Regions from separate parts of the Mesorhizobium sp. M1252 genome, predicted to be linked through region 1. Evidence: predicted binding sites of a transcription regulator. Region 1 holds the regulator's gene; each other region holds the start of a gene.

Region 1 (6,069 bases):
GTTCCAGGCGCGAATGAGGTCGTGCGCCCATTCCTGCGTGGCGGCCTGCTGCAGTTCGCTGAAGACGACCGCTGACGCGGCGCCCAGGGAATTGCCGTCGAGATAAATCACGCCTTGCGGCAAGACAAAGCGTTCACGCATGGAGCGCAGCGGATCGGCGGCATCCATTGCTTCGATTGTAGCGAGATCGGGTGTCGTGCTCATGATCCGGCGCCCCTCCATGGACAAACGCGCGCGGCGGAGCCTGCCGCCCAAACATGCCGGCGATCTTGAGTGGTCGCCCTTGAACTGTCAAACATTATATATAATTCACCCATTGAAAGGCTTTGATATATAATGATCCGCCCGAGCGTTTATGTCTGATGGATCACGATGCTGGATGACGAGCAGACCTCGAAGACGGAAGTGGCCTATCGCCTGCTCAGGCGCGATATTCTTGCGACCCGGCTGGCGCCTGCCGCGCCGTTGAAGCTGAGCACGCTGCGCAACACCTACGGCATCGGCTGGACGCCGTTGCGCGAGGCGCTGTCGCGGCTGGAGGCGGAACGGCTTGTGACCGCCATCAGCAACCGCGGGTTTGCGGTCGCTCCCGTCTCTCGGGCGGAGCTCGAGGATTTGGCACGTGCGCGGCTGGTGGTCGAACTGCCCCTGCTGGTGGAATCGATCGAGAAGGGCGACCGTGAGTGGGAAGACGCGGTCGTTGCCGCCCACTATCGTCTCTCACGGTGCGGGTCTGTTCTCGACGATCCATCGGATGATGCGGTCGACGCGTGGTACGAAAAACACGATGCCTTCCATGCGGCGCTGCTCAGTGCCGCGACATCCAGCTGGCTGCTGCGCTTCAATGCAACGATTTCCGACCAATTGCATCGCCATCACCGCTTTCTGGGTCTGGCCCCGACGCTGCGCGCCGCCGCCGGCCGCACGGACGGACACCGGAAGGCCGTGGCGGCCCTGCGCGACGCCGTGGCGATCGAACACCATACCGCCCTGATGGAAGCGGCCCTCGATCGCGACGTCGAACGTGCGAAAACTCTGATGACCGCTCACATCGGCTACACGCTGCGGGTCTATGCCCAGAGAGAACCCCGCGCGGATGCTGCGCAGCCCCGTCCGAAAAGGAAGCGGCGATCGTAGCCGACGACGCAGGGCACTTTGTCTTCGTTTCACCCCGTTGCTGGCAACTGGGCGCAGGCGGCGCTCGCAGCGCCGAACGTTACGCTGAACAAAACGTCAACACATTCATTAAACTTTAAAAGGTTGCGGAACACAACTGGAACAGATAGTGTTTGTTCTGGGTTTGTTTTTTCTGATTCTGGTTTCAGAACCCTTGGGGGCCGCGATGCTGACGCGCAAACAACATGAGCTTCTGATGTTCATCCATGAACGCCTGAAGGAGAGCGGAATCCCGCCGTCCTTCGACGAGATGAAGGAAGCGCTCGACCTCGCCTCCAAGTCCGGCATCCACCGCCTGATCACGGCGCTTGAGGAGCGCGGTTTCATTCGCCGGCTGCCGAACCGGGCGCGCGCGCTGGAAGTGCTGCGGCTGCCCGACTCGATCGCACCAGGCCTCAATGCGGCGAGGAAGTTTTCGCCGAGCGTCATTCAGGGCAGTCTTGGTCAAACCGGCCAAGGGCAAGGCGGCCAAGGACAAGGCGCGTTGGGCCAAGGCGGTCTCGGCCGCCAGATCAAGCCGGGCTCGCCGTCGCGTTCGATGTCGGCCGGCAATGACGATGCCGTTTCCGCGATTTCAATCCCGGTTATGGGACGCATCGCCGCCGGCGTGCCGATCGACGCCATCCAGCATCAGACCCATTCGATCTCGGTGCCGCCCGATATGATCATGGGCGGCGAACACTACGCGCTCGAGGTCAAGGGCGATTCGATGATCGAGGCCGGCATTTTCGATGGCGACACGGTCATCATCCGCAATGCCGACACAGCCAGCCCCGGCGAGATCGTGGTGGCGTTGGTCGACGATGAGGAAGCGACCCTGAAACGCTTCCGCCGCAAGGGCGCCTCGATCGCCCTGGAAGCCGCCAACCCGGCCTACGAGACCCGCATTTTTGGACCGGACAGGGTGAAGGTGCAGGGCAAGCTTGTCGGATTGATCCGGCGCTACTGAGCCGGCTTGGGTTTGTACTTTTCACGCTGGTTGTAAGGCGGCAGGCCGCGCGCTTCGCGGGAGAAGCGGCGTTGCTCGTGCCAGGGGCGATACGGCTTGTCGACGGCGAAGCGGATGGTTGGCGCTGCAGCTGCCGATTGCGGATCGAAGAAGACGGCGGCGCTGCCGTCGCGGGCCAGCTGTTTCTTCGTCACGACCAGCACCAGCGGGTCGCGGCACGGATTGTAGGCGGTGGCGTCATCGATGACGATCAGGCTCGCGAAGGCACAGGCCGGCCGCGCCGTCTTGCGGTCTTTCGCAAGCGCTACAATGGCTCCGGAAGGGTGCCGGGCGATACAGAGATCGCCGGTGCAATAGAAGGGCGAGCCGGGCGGCAGATCGAGCGGATCGAGATCGAACCGCGTATCTGTTGACTCGAAAATCTCAGGTGGGATAATGGTTTCGGCCCGCAGCGCCCGTTTCCAATTGTCCGTGGTGAATTCGTTGGAGCGTTCGCGGTTGAGGGCGAGTTCGCCGCCACCGATCGGCATGGCCACCAGATGCGCATCCTCGGATATGAGCACGTCGGGCGTAAGCACCTGCGGCACCGTCAACAGGCCGGCCAGCGCGAAAGGCACGGCCGCCAGCCTGAGCCAGGTGGTGGCCATGGTGGCGATGACGAGGGCGACCGTCACCAGCAGCACCGAGCGGATGGAAATCAACCCGACGGCATCGACCGGCGAGCGCTCGGAAATCCAGGCCGATATGGCGATCATCGCCGTCAGGCCTTTGCCCATCACATAGAGGAACGGTCCGTCGGCGCCGAACGGCATCGCCAGCGCGCTGAGCACGGCAAACGGCATGACGATCAACGATACAATCGGCATCACGGCCAGATTGGCGATCAGGCTGAGCGGCGACACACGCTGAAAATGCCAGATGGCGAACAGCAAGGTTGCACTGCCGGCGATGATCGAGGTCATGGCGAGGCCGCCCATGGCCAGCGCGAATTTTCGCGACAGGAAGCCGACGAAGGAGCGCTTTGCCGGTGGCGTTCTCACCTTGTCGGCGCGGTAATCGGCCCAGCCGGCATAGGCGCCGACAAGGGCGGCAGTGGCGGCAAACGACATCTGGAAGCTGGGACCGACCACCTCGTGCGGCGACACCAGGATGACGGCAATGGCGGAGATCGCCAGATTGCGCATGGTGAGTGCGGCGCGATCAAACAGCACGGCGACAAGCATGACCGCTAGCATGATGAAACTGCGCTCGGCAGCCACCACGATGCCTGAAATGACGAGATAGGCGGCGATGGAGACGAGTGCTGCCACTGCTGCATATTTCTTCACCGGCCGGCGCGAGGAGAAATCCGGAAACAGCGCAAAGGCGCCGCGCAGCAACGCCATGATGGTGCAGGCAACCAGCGCCATATGCAGGCCGGAGATGGAGATGATGTGATAGATGCCGGTGCGCCGCATCGCTTCGTTGACCTCGTCCGGGATGCCGGCGCGCACGCCGACAATCAGCGCCGCGGCAATCTCGCCTTCGGCGCCGCCGATCTTGCCCCTGATATGGTCGGCAATGTTTTCGCGCGCGCTCTCGATTGCCGAGGAGAGCCGCGCGGTCAGCGGCGGCGGTCCCTGCGTAGCAATGGTTTTCGGATTGCCGAGAAAGAAGCCGCTGCCGCCGATACCGGTGAAATAGCTGTCGAAGGAGAAATCGTAGCTCTCCGGCCGCACCGGACCGGTCGGCGGCAACAGCCTGGCATAGCCGGTGATCAGGGAGCCGGCGGTCATATCGGCGGGAACGGTCCGCGCCGAGAGCCTGACCCGCTCCGGGGCGTAGCGCAGCTTGGGGTAAGCGGTCGAAACCACGTCGAGCGTCAGCCTGATGCGCCCGCTCTCCATCTGTTCGAGACTGACGACGCGGCCGGTCAGCCGTGTCTGGATCTCGGAGCCGAGCATCTGCGTTCCGGCGCGCCAGGTCTCGACTTTGGCGGCGACGACGCCGAGCGCGCACAGCATCGCGGCCATGCAGAACAGATGCGTCCTCGGCCGCGATCGCGTGGCGACAGCGCAACATGTCGCCAGCACCACAATGGCGATTGGCTGCGCAAAGCCCGGCTCGCCGGCCAGCGAGAAGTAGACGATGACGCCGGCTGCCAGGAAAACCGGGACCAGCAGGAAGGCGACGCCCCGGTCGAGCTCCGTGTTGGCGGCCACGGCAAGGCTGCGGCGGAGCGCGGGCCATGACGGGCGGCGAAGCCGTCTGCGCAGTCGGGCGATAGATCCGGGCGCTGTGACTTGCGCCGGCAAGGCGTGACCGGGCAGCGCGGGCGCTATGCCGGGATGCGGCTCAGGCAGCGCGAGGGGCAGCGGCTCGGCATAGGGACTATCGGCAAACAGCGAGCGTTCGCTGACGCTTGCCTCGCCGCCTTCGCCTTCCTTCGTGCCCCGGCCACGTCCAGCCATCGGGTCTGCCCCTTGCGCCCCAGACCTCCTATGCTACATGAACGCGCAAAGCGCGAAAGTCCGTGCGGTCGCGTCCACCGCGCCGGAATTGACCCGCCAAGGACGCTCAATCCTCAATCATATCCCGGCCCTCCGCCCTCAGGCGAGCAAGCCCATCGTGCATTGCCTTCAATTGTTCCGGTGTATGACCCTGCCATTCACCGAGTTCACCCAGGATGAGCAACGGATCACGGGAGCGGTAGGATTTCGTCGGATTACCGGGAAATTTTTTGTCGGTCAGGTTAGGGTCATCCATAAAAAACCCCGTCGGCTTTACGATGTAAATCCTTTGACGACCGTCACCCGTTGCAAGCTCTGCTCCCCAGATGGCGGCTTCCAGTGTCTGGGTGAAATAGATCCATGACAGTGGTTTACCTCTGAAATTGGAAGGGTGGCCGACGCTCAGCAGATCCCCGGGTTTCAAATCCGCCCGGGTACCATGGTAGAACGGATCACCCTCCGTATGGTCGGCGTTTTCGGTCATCGGTAGTCCTTCTTTCAATCATGCCTCCTTCGTGGCGAGACCGGCCTGCACACAGTTGCGGTGTTCACGATAATGATTGCAGAAAGGTCAATATCCGTGACCAAGCCAAGGCTGTCACGGCGGCGTTGTAGTCGGGCAGTGCCGCATCCGTGAAGAAATGTCCGCTCGTCAGAGGGGGCTACCACCGTCGCAGCGATGTTCCAGGCACTGTGACGGACGCTGCAGCCGAATGAAACCCAGACATTGACGCTGCTGCCAAACGAGGTTGCGCGGAGGGTGCGAACAGATTTTGTGCTACAAGGCTCCAGCGCCAGTTGACGCAACCGATAATTGCCGACGTGCCCCGGCCACGTCCAGCCATCGGGTCTGCCCCTTGCGCCCCAGACCCCCTATGCTACATGAACGCGCAAAGCGCGAAAGTCCGCGCGATCACGCTCCGCTTTCCAAGGTTCCAAGAGTTCCATGTCCGACACGGTCGTCACCCGTTTTGCCCCCTCGCCCACCGGCTATCTGCATATCGGCGGCGCGCGCACGGCGCTGTTCAACTGGCTGTACGCCAAGCACACCGGCGGCACGATGGTGCTGCGCATCGAGGACACCGACCGCGAACGCTTCAACGAGGCGGCGACACAGGCCATTCTGGATGGGCTGACCTGGCTCGGCCTTTCCTGGGACGGTGAGGCCATATCGCAGTTCGAGCGCGCGCCGCGCCACCGTGAGGTGGCCGAGGAGCTGGTGCGCCTGGGCAAGGCCTATTACAGCTACGAGACGCCTGCCGAGCTCGAGGCGATGCGCGAGGCCGCACGCGCCAAGGGTCTGCCGCCGCGCTACAACGGCCAGTGGCGCGATCGTGCCCCCTCGGAGGCGCCTCCCGGCGTCAAGGGCGCCATCCGCATCAAGGCGCCGACCGAGGGCGAAACCGTGGTGCACGACCGTGTGCAGGGCGAGGTGCGCTTCCCCAACAAGGACCT
Region 2 (6,069 bases), on a different contig from region 1:
GCGTGGCTGCCAGCTCGCTGACCAGCGACTGCAGTTCGGAGCGCACCGGAATGAGGGCTGCGCTTTTCGGCGCGGCATGCGAATGCAGCGCGCGTGCCGCCGACAGCGCCGAGAGAAGCTGACCGATGGTTAGGCGGACCGGATGGGCGCGGGTGGCGAAGCTCGGTGCTTCGAGCCGGGCATAGGCGCGCATCTCGGCCAGCATCTGGGCGTCGGTGATCAGCTTGCGGTGCAGGCCGGCCAGCGTCGCCGGGTCGCCACCGGAAAAAGCGCCGCCTGCATAGGTTGCAAGGTCGAGGATGCTGCGCTTCAGCCTGGAGATGATGGCGTCAGCGGCCAGCTTGGGCAGGATCAGCCGGCTGGTCAGGCCGGCGCAGACGATGCCGAGCACGATCTCGGCGCAGCGCGCGACAGCGAGATCGACGACCACGTGCGGCTGGCCGAAAGCCGGCAGCCCAATGATCATCGCGGTATAGCCGGCAAGTGCGGCGCCATAGGCTTCCGGATTGCGCAGCAGCGACGAAACCAGCGTGCACAGCCCAATCCAGACGGACAGCGCCGTGACCAGCAGCCAGGGATTGGTGCCGAAAACCGAGGTGATGCCGATCGCCGCAAGTCCACCGGCCAGCGTGCCGAGCAGCCGGTAAAAACCTTTCGCCAGCACCATGCCGGCGACCGGCTGGGCGACGATGAAGACCGTCATCATCGCCCATTGCGGGTGGTCGAGTTTTAGCGCGTAAGCAGCGAGAAGCGCGATCAGACCGGCCGAAACCGTGCGCAGGGCGAAAATCCAATCCGAGCGCGTCGGCTGCGTCAGGCCCGCCAAACTGGTTTCGAAGTAGCTCTTCAGCCGCGCCCAGATCACAAGCTGGTCTCCGTATCGGAAGCGCAGGCTAGAGCAATTCGAGGAAAAGTGTGAAACGGTTTTCCGCCCGGAACTGCGTCAAAACAAAGAGTCGGCCGGCGCTCAGATATCCAGCACTTCCGTTGCGGCGAATTCGGCGCGTTCCTGGATGAAGCGGAAGCGGGCTTCCGGCTTGGTGCCCATCAGCGCGTCGACAGCATCCTTGGTTGCCGCCACGGCGTCGATGACATCGACCCTGAGCAGCGTGCGCTTCCTCGGGTCCATGGTGGTTTCCTTCAGCTGCGCGGCCATCATTTCGCCCAGGCCCTTGAAACGGCCGATCTCGACCTTGGCGCGGCCGGTGAATTCGGTGCGCAACAGCTCGTCCTTGTGCGCATCGTCCCTGGCATAGGCAACCTTGCCGCCTTGCCGGATCGAATAGAGCGGCGGCACCGCCAGATACAGATGGCCGCCATTCACCAGGTTCGGCATTTCCTGGTAGAAGAAGGTGATCAGCAGCGAGGCTATGTGAGCGCCGTCGACGTCGGCGTCGGTCATGATGATCACGCGGTCATAGCGCAAATCCTCGTCGCGGTATTTCGAGCGCGTGCCGCAGCCGAGCGCCTGAATCAGGTCCGAAATCTGCTGGTTGGCGGCTAGCTTGTCGTTGCCGGCGCTGGCGACGTTGAGGATTTTTCCGCGCAGCGGCAGCACCGCCTGGCTGGCGCGGTCGCGCGCCTGCTTGGCCGAGCCGCCGGCCGAGTCGCCTTCGACGATGAACAGTTCGGCGCCCGCGGCGGCATTCTGCGTGCAGTCGGCGAGCTTGCCGGGAAGGCGCAGCTTGCGCACCGCGCTCTTGCGCGACACTTCCTTTTCCTGGCGCCGGCGCACCCGCTCGTCGGCGCGCGCAATCACCCATTCCAGCAGCTTGGAGGCTTCCTGCGGATTGTCGGCCAGCCAGTGGTCGAAGGGATCGCGGATGGCGGTCTCGACAATGCGAATGGCTTCGATCGTTGCCAGCCTGTCCTTGGTCTGGCCGACGAATTCCGGCTCGCGAATAAACACCGATAGCATGCCTGCCGCCGAGATCATCACGTCTTCGGAGGTGACGATCGAGGCGCGCTTGTTGCCGACCAGGTCGGCATAGGCCCGAAGCCCGCGCGTCAGCACATTGCGAAAGCCGGCCTCATGCGTGCCGCCTTCGCCGGTCGGGATTGTGTTGCAGTAGGAGTTGACGAAGCCGTCACCGCCGAACCAGGTCACCGCCCATTCCAGCGAACCGTGGCCGCCCTGCTTCTCGCTCTTGCCGGCGAAGATTTCGCGGGTCACCTGGAAATCATCGCCGAGCGATGCCTTGAGATAGTCCTTCAAGCCGCCGGGGAAATGGAACTCCGCCTTGGCCGGCGTCTGGTCCTTTTCCTTGATCAGCGATGGGTCGCAGCTCCAGCGGATCTCGACGCCGCCGAACAGATAGGCTTTCGAGCGGGTCATGCGATAGAGCCGCGCCGGCTCGAAGGCGGCGCCCTTGCCGAAAATCTGCTCGTCGGGATGGAAGCGGATTTTGGTGCCGCGCCGGTTGTGCACTTCGCCGAGCTGCTCCAGCCCGCTCACCGGAACGCCGCGCGAGAACCTTTGGCGGTAAAGCTGGCGACCGCGCGCGACCTCGACTTCGAGATGGTCCGACAGCGCATTGACGACCGAGACGCCGACACCGTGCAGACCGCCGGAGGTCTCATAGACCTTGCTATCGAACTTGCCGCCCGAATGCAGCGTCGTCATGATGACTTCGAGCGCCGGTTTCTTGAATTTCGGATGCGGATCGACCGGAATGCCGCGGCCATTGTCGGTGACGGTCAGAAACCCGTCGGCCGACAGCTCGACATCGATGAAGGTGGCATGGCCGGCGACCGCCTCGTCCATCGAATTATCGATGACCTCGGCAAACAGATGGTGCATCGCCTTGTCGTCGGTGCCGCCAATATACATGCCGGGACGGCGCCGCACCGGCTCCAGCCCCTCCAGCACCTCGATGTCGGCGGCACTATAGCCCTCGCTGCCGTCCTTGGTCGCAACGGAACGTTTCGTGGCCTGCAGCAGCGGGTCGGCCGGCCGCGCCGGTGTCCGAGCCGATTGGGGCTGCTTTTCCAGATTGCCGAAAAGATCGTTGTTGTCGTCCATGCCTGCCATAGAATCCGGTGCCGCGAATCACCCGTCGATACTGCCACGCTTTTCGGCGCCAAGCGACGGAAGTTCCTGTTACGTTCGGGGATTAAACCCTTCTTATCCTAAAACCTTTCGATAACCAAGCCGGCGGAAATAGGTCCGTGCGGAGCGGGCGCGATTCCTGAATCTTTAACAAAGCGGCCTAGCGTCGCCTCAACAAAACAAAAGACCACGAATGTCAGGGGTTGGTTGTGAGGGGCAAGGCCATAACGATGATTGGCATCGCTGCCGTCTTCGGCGCGATTTCAATCTTTGCCGCGGATTTCTGGGTGAAAAGCCAGGCCAAGGCCGATGCCGAAGAGAAAACGGCGTCGATCCCGGCGCCCGCCGTCCCCAAGGTCGTCTTCAAGACCATCGTGGTGGCCAACGCGCCGCTGCGTTACGGCATGGAGCTTGACCGGGCGCAGCTCAGCGAAATCCCATGGTCCGAGGATTCGGTGCCGCAGGGCGCATTCACCACAGTCAATGCATTGCTCGCCGAAGGCAGCCGCGTGGTATTGTCGCCGATCGAGGTCAACGAGCCGGTGCTGATCAGCAAATTGTCGGGGCCGAACGGCCGCGCGACGCTATCAAACATGATGACGCCCGGCATGCGGGCGGTGACAATCCGCACCGACGAGATCGCCGGTGTCGGCGGCTTCGTCATGCCGGGCGACCGGGTCGACGTGGTGCTGACACGCGATGCGGGCGAAATCCAGGAAGTGGCCAAGAACGCGCAGGGCGCTGCCGGATCGACCGTTACCTCCGAGATTGTCGTCTCCGACGCCAAGGTGCTGACGGTGGGGCAGGGCGCCGACGAGCGCCAGACCACACCGCAGATCGCCAATTCCGTCACCATCGAGGTGACGACCGAAGGCGCGCAGAAAGTGGCGCTTGCCCGCACCGTCGGCACCTTGTCGCTGTCGCTCCGCTCGGCCGCAGACGGAGGGGCCGCCAAGGACGGCGTCACCACCATCTCGTCCTTCGGCGGATCGGTCGCCTCCGGCGTCCAGGCCGCTGCCGGCGCGCTGTTCACTGCCGCGACCAAGGAGCCTGAGAAGCCGAAATTCAAGACGATCATCGTGACGCGCGGCACGCAGGTCGAAGAATACCAGGTTCCTGCGCGGGACCAGCAATAACTGCCGGTGGGGACCGGGCGAGGGACGGGACAGATGTCGGGACTTCATGCATTTCAGACGACGAAAGGGCTGCGCCCAATGCGGGCGCTTGCGGTGGGGGCTTGCCTTGCCGCGGCCGTAATGCTCGGCCTCAGCGCGCCAGCCAAGGCCGACAACGATATCGTCCATGTCTCGTCGACAACGAATGCGTCGATCAAGGTGGCCAAGGGCAAGCCGAAGACGGTCATGACCAATGCCGCCTTCTACCAGATCGTGATCGGCGATCCGGAGATCGCCAACGTCAATCCGCTGACCGACAAATCCTTCTATGTGCTGGGCAACAATCTCGGCACCACCGGCATCGCGCTGTTCGACGAGAACAAGCAGCTGGTCGGCACCGTAGATATCGAGGTGACGCTGGACACCGACCAGCTGGCCAGCACCATTCGCGCCAGCGTGCCGGACGCCAAGATCAAGGTCGGCTCGGCCAATGGCCGCGTCGTGCTGTCGGGCGAGGCCGATGACGCGGTCGCCGCCGAGAAGGCAAGCAAGATCGCCAGCCGCTTCTCCGGCAATGAGGAAGTGATCAATTCGGTCAACATCTCGTCCTCGCAGCAGGTTCAGCTCAACGTCCGCTTCGTCGAGATCAATCGCCAGGCCGGACAGGATCTCGGCGCCAAATACAGCGCCAATTTCGCTTACGGCATTGGCGGGCGCGACGTCACCCTCGATCCTGGCACGGTGCCGGGAGCCGGCAATGGCGAGATCATCGGCCGGCTGCTGTCCAACGGCCTGTCGATCGACGTCGCCATCAAGGCGCTGGAGGAACGTGGTCTCGCCAGGCGGCTGGCCGAGCCGAACCTGATCGCCCGCTCGGGCCAGACGGCAAGCTTCCTCGCCGGCGGCGAGTTCCCGATCCCGGTCTCCGAGGACAATGGCAAGATTTCCGTCAGCTACAAGAAATACGGCGTCAGCCTCGACTTCACGCCGACGGTTCTCAAGGACGGGCTGGTGAGCCTCGACATCGCGCCGGAAGTGTCCTCGATCGACGCTTCGGCCTCCTACAATATCGGCAATATCTCGGTCCCGGGCTTTATCGTGCGCCGCGCCAAAACATCCGTCGACCTGAAGAATGGCCAGAGCTTCATGATCGCCGGCCTGCTGCAGTCACAGAACGACATTACCACATCGCGTCTTCCCGGACTCGGCAAGCTGCCGGTGCTCGGCTCGCTGTTCTCCTCCAAATCCTATCAGCGGCGCGAGACCGATCTGGTGATCATCGTCACCCCCTATCTGGTCAAGCCGGTCGATCCGTCGAAGAAGCTGCTCGAGCCGACCGACGGCACGCAGCCGGCCAGCAATGTCGACTATTTCCTCAACAACACCGAGGAAGTGAAATCGTCCGAAGCCAATCGTGCAGTGGCAATGGCCAGCGGCAGTACGGCACAGCCGGCCGCGGTCACCACCGTCGGGCATTTCCTCGACCTGCCGAAGGATTGAAGCCATGCGCGTGGAATCATGCATCGCCCTGCTGATCGCCGGCCTCGCCGGCGGCTGCACCAGCGACGACTATGTCCGCTCCGAGGGACCGACGATTGCCGCCGGCAACGCACAGGCCGCCAATACGGCCATGCAGATGGTCGATCCCTGGAAATACGGCGTCCAGAACACCAGGCTGCTGGTGCCGGCGCAGCGCAGTGAGGCGGCAGTCAACGCCGCCGACCAGGCTGCTGCTGCCAAGGCCGTGCAACCGACAGCAACAACCGATTGATTTGCCCGGTGATTTGACCGGGAATGACCTGACAGGCTGACAAAATGGCAAGCGGCATCAAGACCAAGAAGATCCTGCTGGTGTCCAGCGACCGGACCTTTGCGCAGGATACGCGCACCGCGTTCGCGGCCTCG
Region 3 (6,069 bases), on a different contig from region 1:
GCTGCTGGGCCTGGCGACCTGCCGATATCTGTTGCGGCTTGAGCCCGTCGTCGCCCTGTCGCATGAGGAAATCATCCGGAATGTGGGACCGGTGTTGCAACGTTATGCAACAGGCCACGACGCGGCCTGAACCGGCGGGCACCGAGTGCTGTCGCGGCGATTGACCCGTTCCGGCACGCAAAGATTAACGATTTCCAGGCGCCCTGTGCAAAACCCGGTTCGCAAGCTGTGAATTCTCGATGGACAAGCTGTGGATAACACAACATGTTGGGCGATTATCCGGTTGACAAACCCAAAGTGAAATAGGATTATATGCCTGACAGGCCGGCACGGGAAAGACTGAACGTTTTGCCGTTTCGCACAACCGAGCAAATATCTGGCGATGCCACCTTGAAGGCTCAACCGCGAGGCCAACTTGATTCCGGGAGAACGGACGGAATTGGTGAACGCGATGTCGAACCCCGATAGCGGTGAGCATCTTTGGGACTTGGACCTTGCCGACCTGCGCAAGGAGTTTGGAAAGTTCGTTCAAGAGCACGGGACAACCCCTCTTGAGTGGGACGAGCACACCAAGCTGTTCCCTGAAGAACGAAGAGAGCTCCGCCGGGAGCCGGGCGCTACCCAGCCGTAGGGGAATGGCCGAAAAATCTGAGCGTCAGCGCTTGAAAAGGTGATGGTGATCCTCCACATATTTATTAACGGAAAGTTGGCTCCTTTCTGGAACTCTGTTGACACGAAACCCGTTTTTGGTCAGTGTCGATCACACACTACAAGGGTTGTAGCTATTGGAGGTTACGATGCTCGTTAGGGAAGGTGCGCGGGACTAACCCGTGGATTGCACATCACTAGCTAACACTGGGGCGGCACAAGCGATATACGTTTGTGCCGCTTCGTCGTTTAGTTGGCTGTCGCTTTTATCACCTGCAATTATCCTAATTTCCGTTCTCGTCGCATTGGGTGGTGTCTCATCAGCTAGATCGCTGGCTAGACAGCGCGCAACCCTAGACATGATCGAAAAGGTTGAATCCACCCCCCACTATCGCGATCGTCAGAAGGTGTTTTCGGCGAATAGGTTGCAGGGAACATTCGCCAATCTACACAATCCAGCTACGGATCCTTTAAAATTAGACCGCCATCACGTCTTAGATTACCTCAATCACTACGAGCTTGTTTCAATTGGGATCCTACAAAACATTTTAGACGCTGACATCTACCGCAATTGGATGCGTGGGCCGTTTGTGCGGGATTGGAATGCAGCAGCACCATTTATCCAGCGGGAACGGTGGAAATGGGATAGCGCCAAAGGAGAGTGGCAGTACTATCACGCTCTCTTCACCCACTTTCAATCTGTCGCTGAGGCGTGGAGTGACGAAGCGATAATGCTCAACGAAAACTATTCTCCTGCGCCAATTGGGCCACCTGCGCCTATCGACGAAGCCTATCCGCCTATTACGGATGAAAAGCAGGCGGATGCCAGTGACGGCATAGCCTAGCAGGGCTTTTGGCGTCGCTGCCGCACCAATTCCTTTATCTGTTCCTTAGTCAACTTCGGGGCCTTGGCGGTCTTATCCACCACGGCCTCGAAAGTGGCGTCTGATTGATCGATTTTTAACCGGCGCGACGCGTCGCGGAACTTATCGATCTGCTCTTTTTCCTTGGTCATGGTTCCTGACTCTAGACGGATTCGATGGAGTCATATATATAAGAAGCCCGCTGGCGAGGTAACTCGCCAGCGGGGCAACCCGAGCCTTAGATGCAATGCAGAGCTTCGGCCCTCATTCAACTATTATGCGGGTTTGCCACATGGGATGCTCCTTTCTCCTGTGCCTCGCAACGGCGGTTAAAAGGGAATCTCATCGTCCAGCTCTCGCGAGCGAGACGGCATCGTCGCTTGGACGTTTGCCAATCCCGCTTTCAAGTTCTGGACAACGGTGGAGCCGGAGGGAGTCGAACCCTCGGGGTGTGTACCTGGGTAGGGTGTACCCCGTCCAACCGGCCCCAATTCTGTATTAGAAGGCTCTGGCGTTTCCGCGCCGGGGCCTTCTGCTTTTCCGACCAAGGCCCAACCTTGGCCGTCGTTATCAATCAAGCCTTCATGCTTCATCTTCGACAGGCGAGTGCTAACGGAGGCCTTGCTGGTGTCGATTTGGCGATGCTCAGTGATAAAATCGAAGATCGTGGCGGGGGTGGTGTTGCCCTGAGAAATGGCGTCGATGATCGCGTTATTGATCGGGCTTGGGCCAGCAGCCACGGTAGCCGGGAAGAACGTTCCGCCCCCAGCCGCTCCTTTGCCCGCGTCCTCCAACAATTCAAGAGCCGCGTCGAGCTCGCGAATATCCTTCCGGATTTCTGCTGCCTGCGCCAGCAGCTCCTGCTTTTTCTTCTTCAGAATGTCCAACGCCAAAGTCATCGAATCGGGCTCAACTTCTGGAGCCTTTATGATGCCAAATGGCAAGCAGAGTCAATCCAAAGGTGGTTGGCTATTGGGTTTGTGCCAAGCTGTTGGTGTTAAGGTCTCTTTAAACGTCGCCAGCGGGGCTTCTGCCGCCATAGCGGCAACTCCAATTGGACCGGCTTGCGGAAGTGGAGCGCCTTCGCTTCAATTAGGCCCGCGATAGGTGAGGCGCTTGCCAGCGGCACCCTTCAAGGCGATGAAAGCGCGGGTGCCATCATCAACGCCCATGGCAATGCGGTTGCTGTAGCGGAAGTCGAATTCAGCGAGATAGCGGTGCAGATGGTGTTCGCCGCAATGCTGATAGACGCCCTTCATGCCGCGCTTGAAGATCGAATAGAAGCCTTCCACGGTGTTCGTGTGGATGGTCTTTTCGCCTTCATAGCGAACGTATTCGTCTTTGGTGTGGTTGACGGCATCATGTGACGCGAATTCCTGGCCAACGCGGCGATACATCTGGGCCTCATCCGTCATCAACGCGCTTTCCTTGGCTACGTTGGCGCGGACGATTGGCATGATGGTGCCAACGCGGGCGGTATCGATATGGAATGAACGAGCCCGGCCGCCGCGCTCTACCAGAGTAACGACCGTGTTCTTGTGCGCACTACCACCACGCTTAACGGGTGTATCCTTAAGGCGTCCGATGTAGGTTTCGTCCACTTCAACGGTCTTGCCATTGCCGCCCATAGGGGAAAGCGCGCCAGACGCCATTGCAAGGCGAATGCGATGGCACAGGAACCAAGCGGCCTCATAGGTGCATTCGAGTATGCGGTGCATCTGGTGAGCGCTGATGCCCTTCTTAGAGGCACACATAAGGTGGATAGCCTGAAGCCACTTGGTGAGCGGCATATGGCTTTCCTCAAAGATCGAACCCATGCGGACGGTGAACTGCGAACGGCAAGCGCTGCACTTGTACAGGCCGTGACGCTCGACGCCGTTGGGGTTTTTCTTGGACGGCTTGGTGCGAACGCCCTTCAACGAGTAGTGGCGATCAACAGAGCCGCACTTGGGGCAAACCGGACCATTCGGCCACAGGATGCCTTCCACATGCTCGAAAGCCTTGGCTTCGTCGTGGAACTCGGGGCGGGACAGAACGGACATGGAAATCTCCTATGCCCTTACCCTACGTAATCAGTTTGGGTTTGTCAACCGGATAATCGCCACATGTTGGGGTGAACAAACCAGGAAAATCCCGCCATCGCTGATTCATCGCCGATTCGTTCCGGCTTTGAGCGCAACGGTTAACGACCAAGGCCGAAAATCACCGGCAAATGGTTAAGGCCGATTAAGAAAATTCAACAATTTCATAATGTTGGCCGAGGCGTATCGGATCACGACGATGCCCCGCCGGCAAAGGTTAACGCCAATGGTCGCCTTGCAGGAATCGGGCCAGTTTCCGCGATTCAGCATATGGTGAGACTCAGGCTCGCAAAATCCACATGTAGCCGTGAACAAAAGCTGAATCTGCCGGAGTCACTGATTCGTCGCCGATTCGTTCCAGACTCGTTCCAACTGTTAATTGAGACCTCAACGACGAACCGTGGGACTGCCGGCCGGAACATTCCGCTTTCGCTTCGCGCCTGAAATCCCTATGTGTCGCCTGTCATACGCGCCACGCGAGGCGCGCTCCCGACAACACGATGCAGAAAGCCTCATCTCCAGGCCGATGAACATCCAGCCGAAACACACCGAGCCGCTGATCCTGTCGGGCCGCGACGTGACTGCCGTGCTGGGTCCGACCAACACCGGCAAGACCCATCTCGCCATCGAGCGCATGGTGGCACATGAGAGCGGCATTATCGGCCTGCCGCTCCGCCTTCTGGCGCGCGAGGTCTATGCCCGCGTCTGCGAAAAGGTCGGCGCCCACAAGGTGGCGCTCATCACCGGCGAGGAAAAAATCCAGCCGCCCGGCGCGAAATATTCGGTCTGCACCGTCGAAGCCATGCCGCGCGAGACCGACGTTGCCTTCGTCGCCATCGACGAGGTGCAACTCGCCGGCGACCTCGAGCGCGGCCACATCTTCACCGACCGTATCCTGCACCTGCGCGGCCGCCAGGAAACGCTGCTGCTCGGCGCGGCCACCATGCATGGCATCCTGCAAAAGCTGCTGAGAGGCGTCTCGGTGGTGACGCGCCCTCGCCTGTCGCACCTGGCCTATGCCGGCTCGAAGAAATTGACCCGCCTGCCGCGGCGTACGGCGATCGTCGCTTTCTCCGCCGACGAGGTCTATGCCATCGCTGAGCTGATCCGCCGCCAGCAAGGAGGAGCGGCGGTCGTGCTCGGCGCGCTGTCGCCCCGCACCCGCAATGCCCAGGTGGCAATGTTCCAGGCAGGCGACGTCGACTATCTCGTCGCCACCGACGCCATCGGCATGGGGCTCAACCTTGATCTCGATCATGTCGCCTTCGCCCAGAACCGCAAATTCGACGGCTATCAGTACCGCAATCTCACGGCGGCCGAGCTCGGCCAGATCGCCGGCCGCGCCGGCCGCCATCTGCGCGACGGCACCTTCGGCGTCACCGGCCAGGTCGATCCGCTGGACGAGGAGTTGGTCAAGCGCATCGAGGGGCACGAGTTCGATCCGGTGAAGGTGCTGCAATGGCGCACCGCGCATTTCGACTTCGCCAGCCTCGACGCGCTGAAGCGCTCGATCGAAACCAACGCGCCGGTCGAAGGCCTGACGCGGGCGCTGCCGGCGGTCGATGCCCAGGCGCTCGAACATCTCTCCCGCGACGAGGACATCCGCGCGCTGGCTACCAATGCCAAGCGCGTCGCGCTGCTGTGGGAAGCCTGCGCGTTGCCGGACTACCGCAAGATCGCGCCGGCCCAGCACTCCGACCTGATCGCTTCTATCTACACCGACCTCGCCAAACACGGCCATGTCGACGAGAACTACATGGCCGAGCAGGTGCGCCGCGCCGATACGACCGAGGGGGACATCGACACGCTGTCGCACCGCATTGCGCAGATCCGCACCTGGACATTCGTGTCCAACCGGCCGGGCTGGCTGGCCGATCAGGCACACTGGCGGGAAAAGACGCGCGAAATCGAAGACAGATTGTCGGATGCGCTGCATGAGCGGTTGACGAAACGGTTTGTAGACCGCAGGACTTCCGTCCTCATGCGGCGCCTTAGAGAAAATACAATGCCTGAAGCCGAAATCAGTCCTACCGGAACCGTCCTTGTCGAAGGCCATCATGTCGGCGAGTTGCAAGGGTTCCGCTTCACCGCCGACCAGAGCGCCGGCGGCGAAGACGCCAAGGCCGTGCGTACGGCAGCGCAAAAAGCGCTGGCCGCCGAGTTCGAGGCGCGTGCCGAACGCTTCGGCGCCTGCGCCAATGGCGACCTTGCGCTCGGCTCCGACGGCACGCTGCGCTGGATCGGCGCGCCGATCGGCACGCTGGTTGCCGGCGAGGACGCGCTGAAGCCGCGCCTGGTGCTTTTGGCCGACGAGCAGTTGACCGGCCCCGCCCGAGACAAGGTCGCCGCGCGCGCCGAGCGTTTCGTCAATTTCCAGATCGAATCCTTGCTGAAGCCGCTGGTCGACTTGAAGAATGCCGAGCAGATCGCCGGCATCGGCCGTGGCATCGCCTTCCAGCTCGTCGAGCATTTCGGCC

What was found. The regulator LexA, encoded in region 1, represses DNA repair genes until DNA is damaged. The targets are predictions, from matches to a motif close to TGTTCNNNNTGTGTTCNG.
Region 2: parE (DNA topoisomerase IV subunit B) is a predicted target of LexA. The motif match lies at 3,093-3,110, and genes of this name have one in related genera.
Region 3: NKH22_RS23650 (helicase-related protein) is a predicted target of LexA. The motif match lies at 3,946-3,963, and genes of this name have one in related genera.

What each region holds. Positions count from the first base shown of each region.
Region 1 is NZ_JAMYLX010000015.1:14,077-20,145, reverse strand. Features, by position in the region: gene kynU (kynureninase) at 1-204, opposite strand, end outside; gene NKH22_RS25090 (GntR family transcriptional regulator) at 373-1,137, shown strand; gene lexA (transcriptional repressor LexA) at 1,343-2,125, shown strand; gene NKH22_RS25080 (ComEC/Rec2 family competence protein) at 2,119-4,575, opposite strand; gene arr (NAD(+)--rifampin ADP-ribosyltransferase) at 4,682-5,098, opposite strand; gene gltX (glutamate--tRNA ligase) at 5,561-6,069, shown strand, end outside.
Region 2 is NZ_JAMYLX010000001.1:311,394-317,462, forward strand. Features, by position in the region: gene NKH22_RS01535 (FUSC family protein) at 1-865, opposite strand, end outside; gene parE (DNA topoisomerase IV subunit B) at 968-3,022, opposite strand; gene cpaB (Flp pilus assembly protein CpaB) at 3,280-4,185, shown strand; gene NKH22_RS01550 (type II and III secretion system protein family protein) at 4,264-5,664, shown strand; gene NKH22_RS01555 (hypothetical protein) at 5,669-5,935, shown strand; gene NKH22_RS01560 (CpaE/TadZ family protein) at 5,980-6,069, shown strand, end outside.
Region 3 is NZ_JAMYLX010000013.1:31,835-37,903, forward strand. Features, by position in the region: gene NKH22_RS23625 (TetR/AcrR family transcriptional regulator) at 1-130, shown strand, start outside; gene NKH22_RS23630 (DUF4760 domain-containing protein) at 831-1,493, shown strand; gene NKH22_RS23635 (hypothetical protein) at 1,490-1,663, opposite strand; gene NKH22_RS23640 (hypothetical protein) at 1,841-2,455, opposite strand; gene NKH22_RS23645 (IS1595 family transposase) at 2,600-3,553, opposite strand; gene NKH22_RS23650 (helicase-related protein) at 4,119-6,069, shown strand, end outside.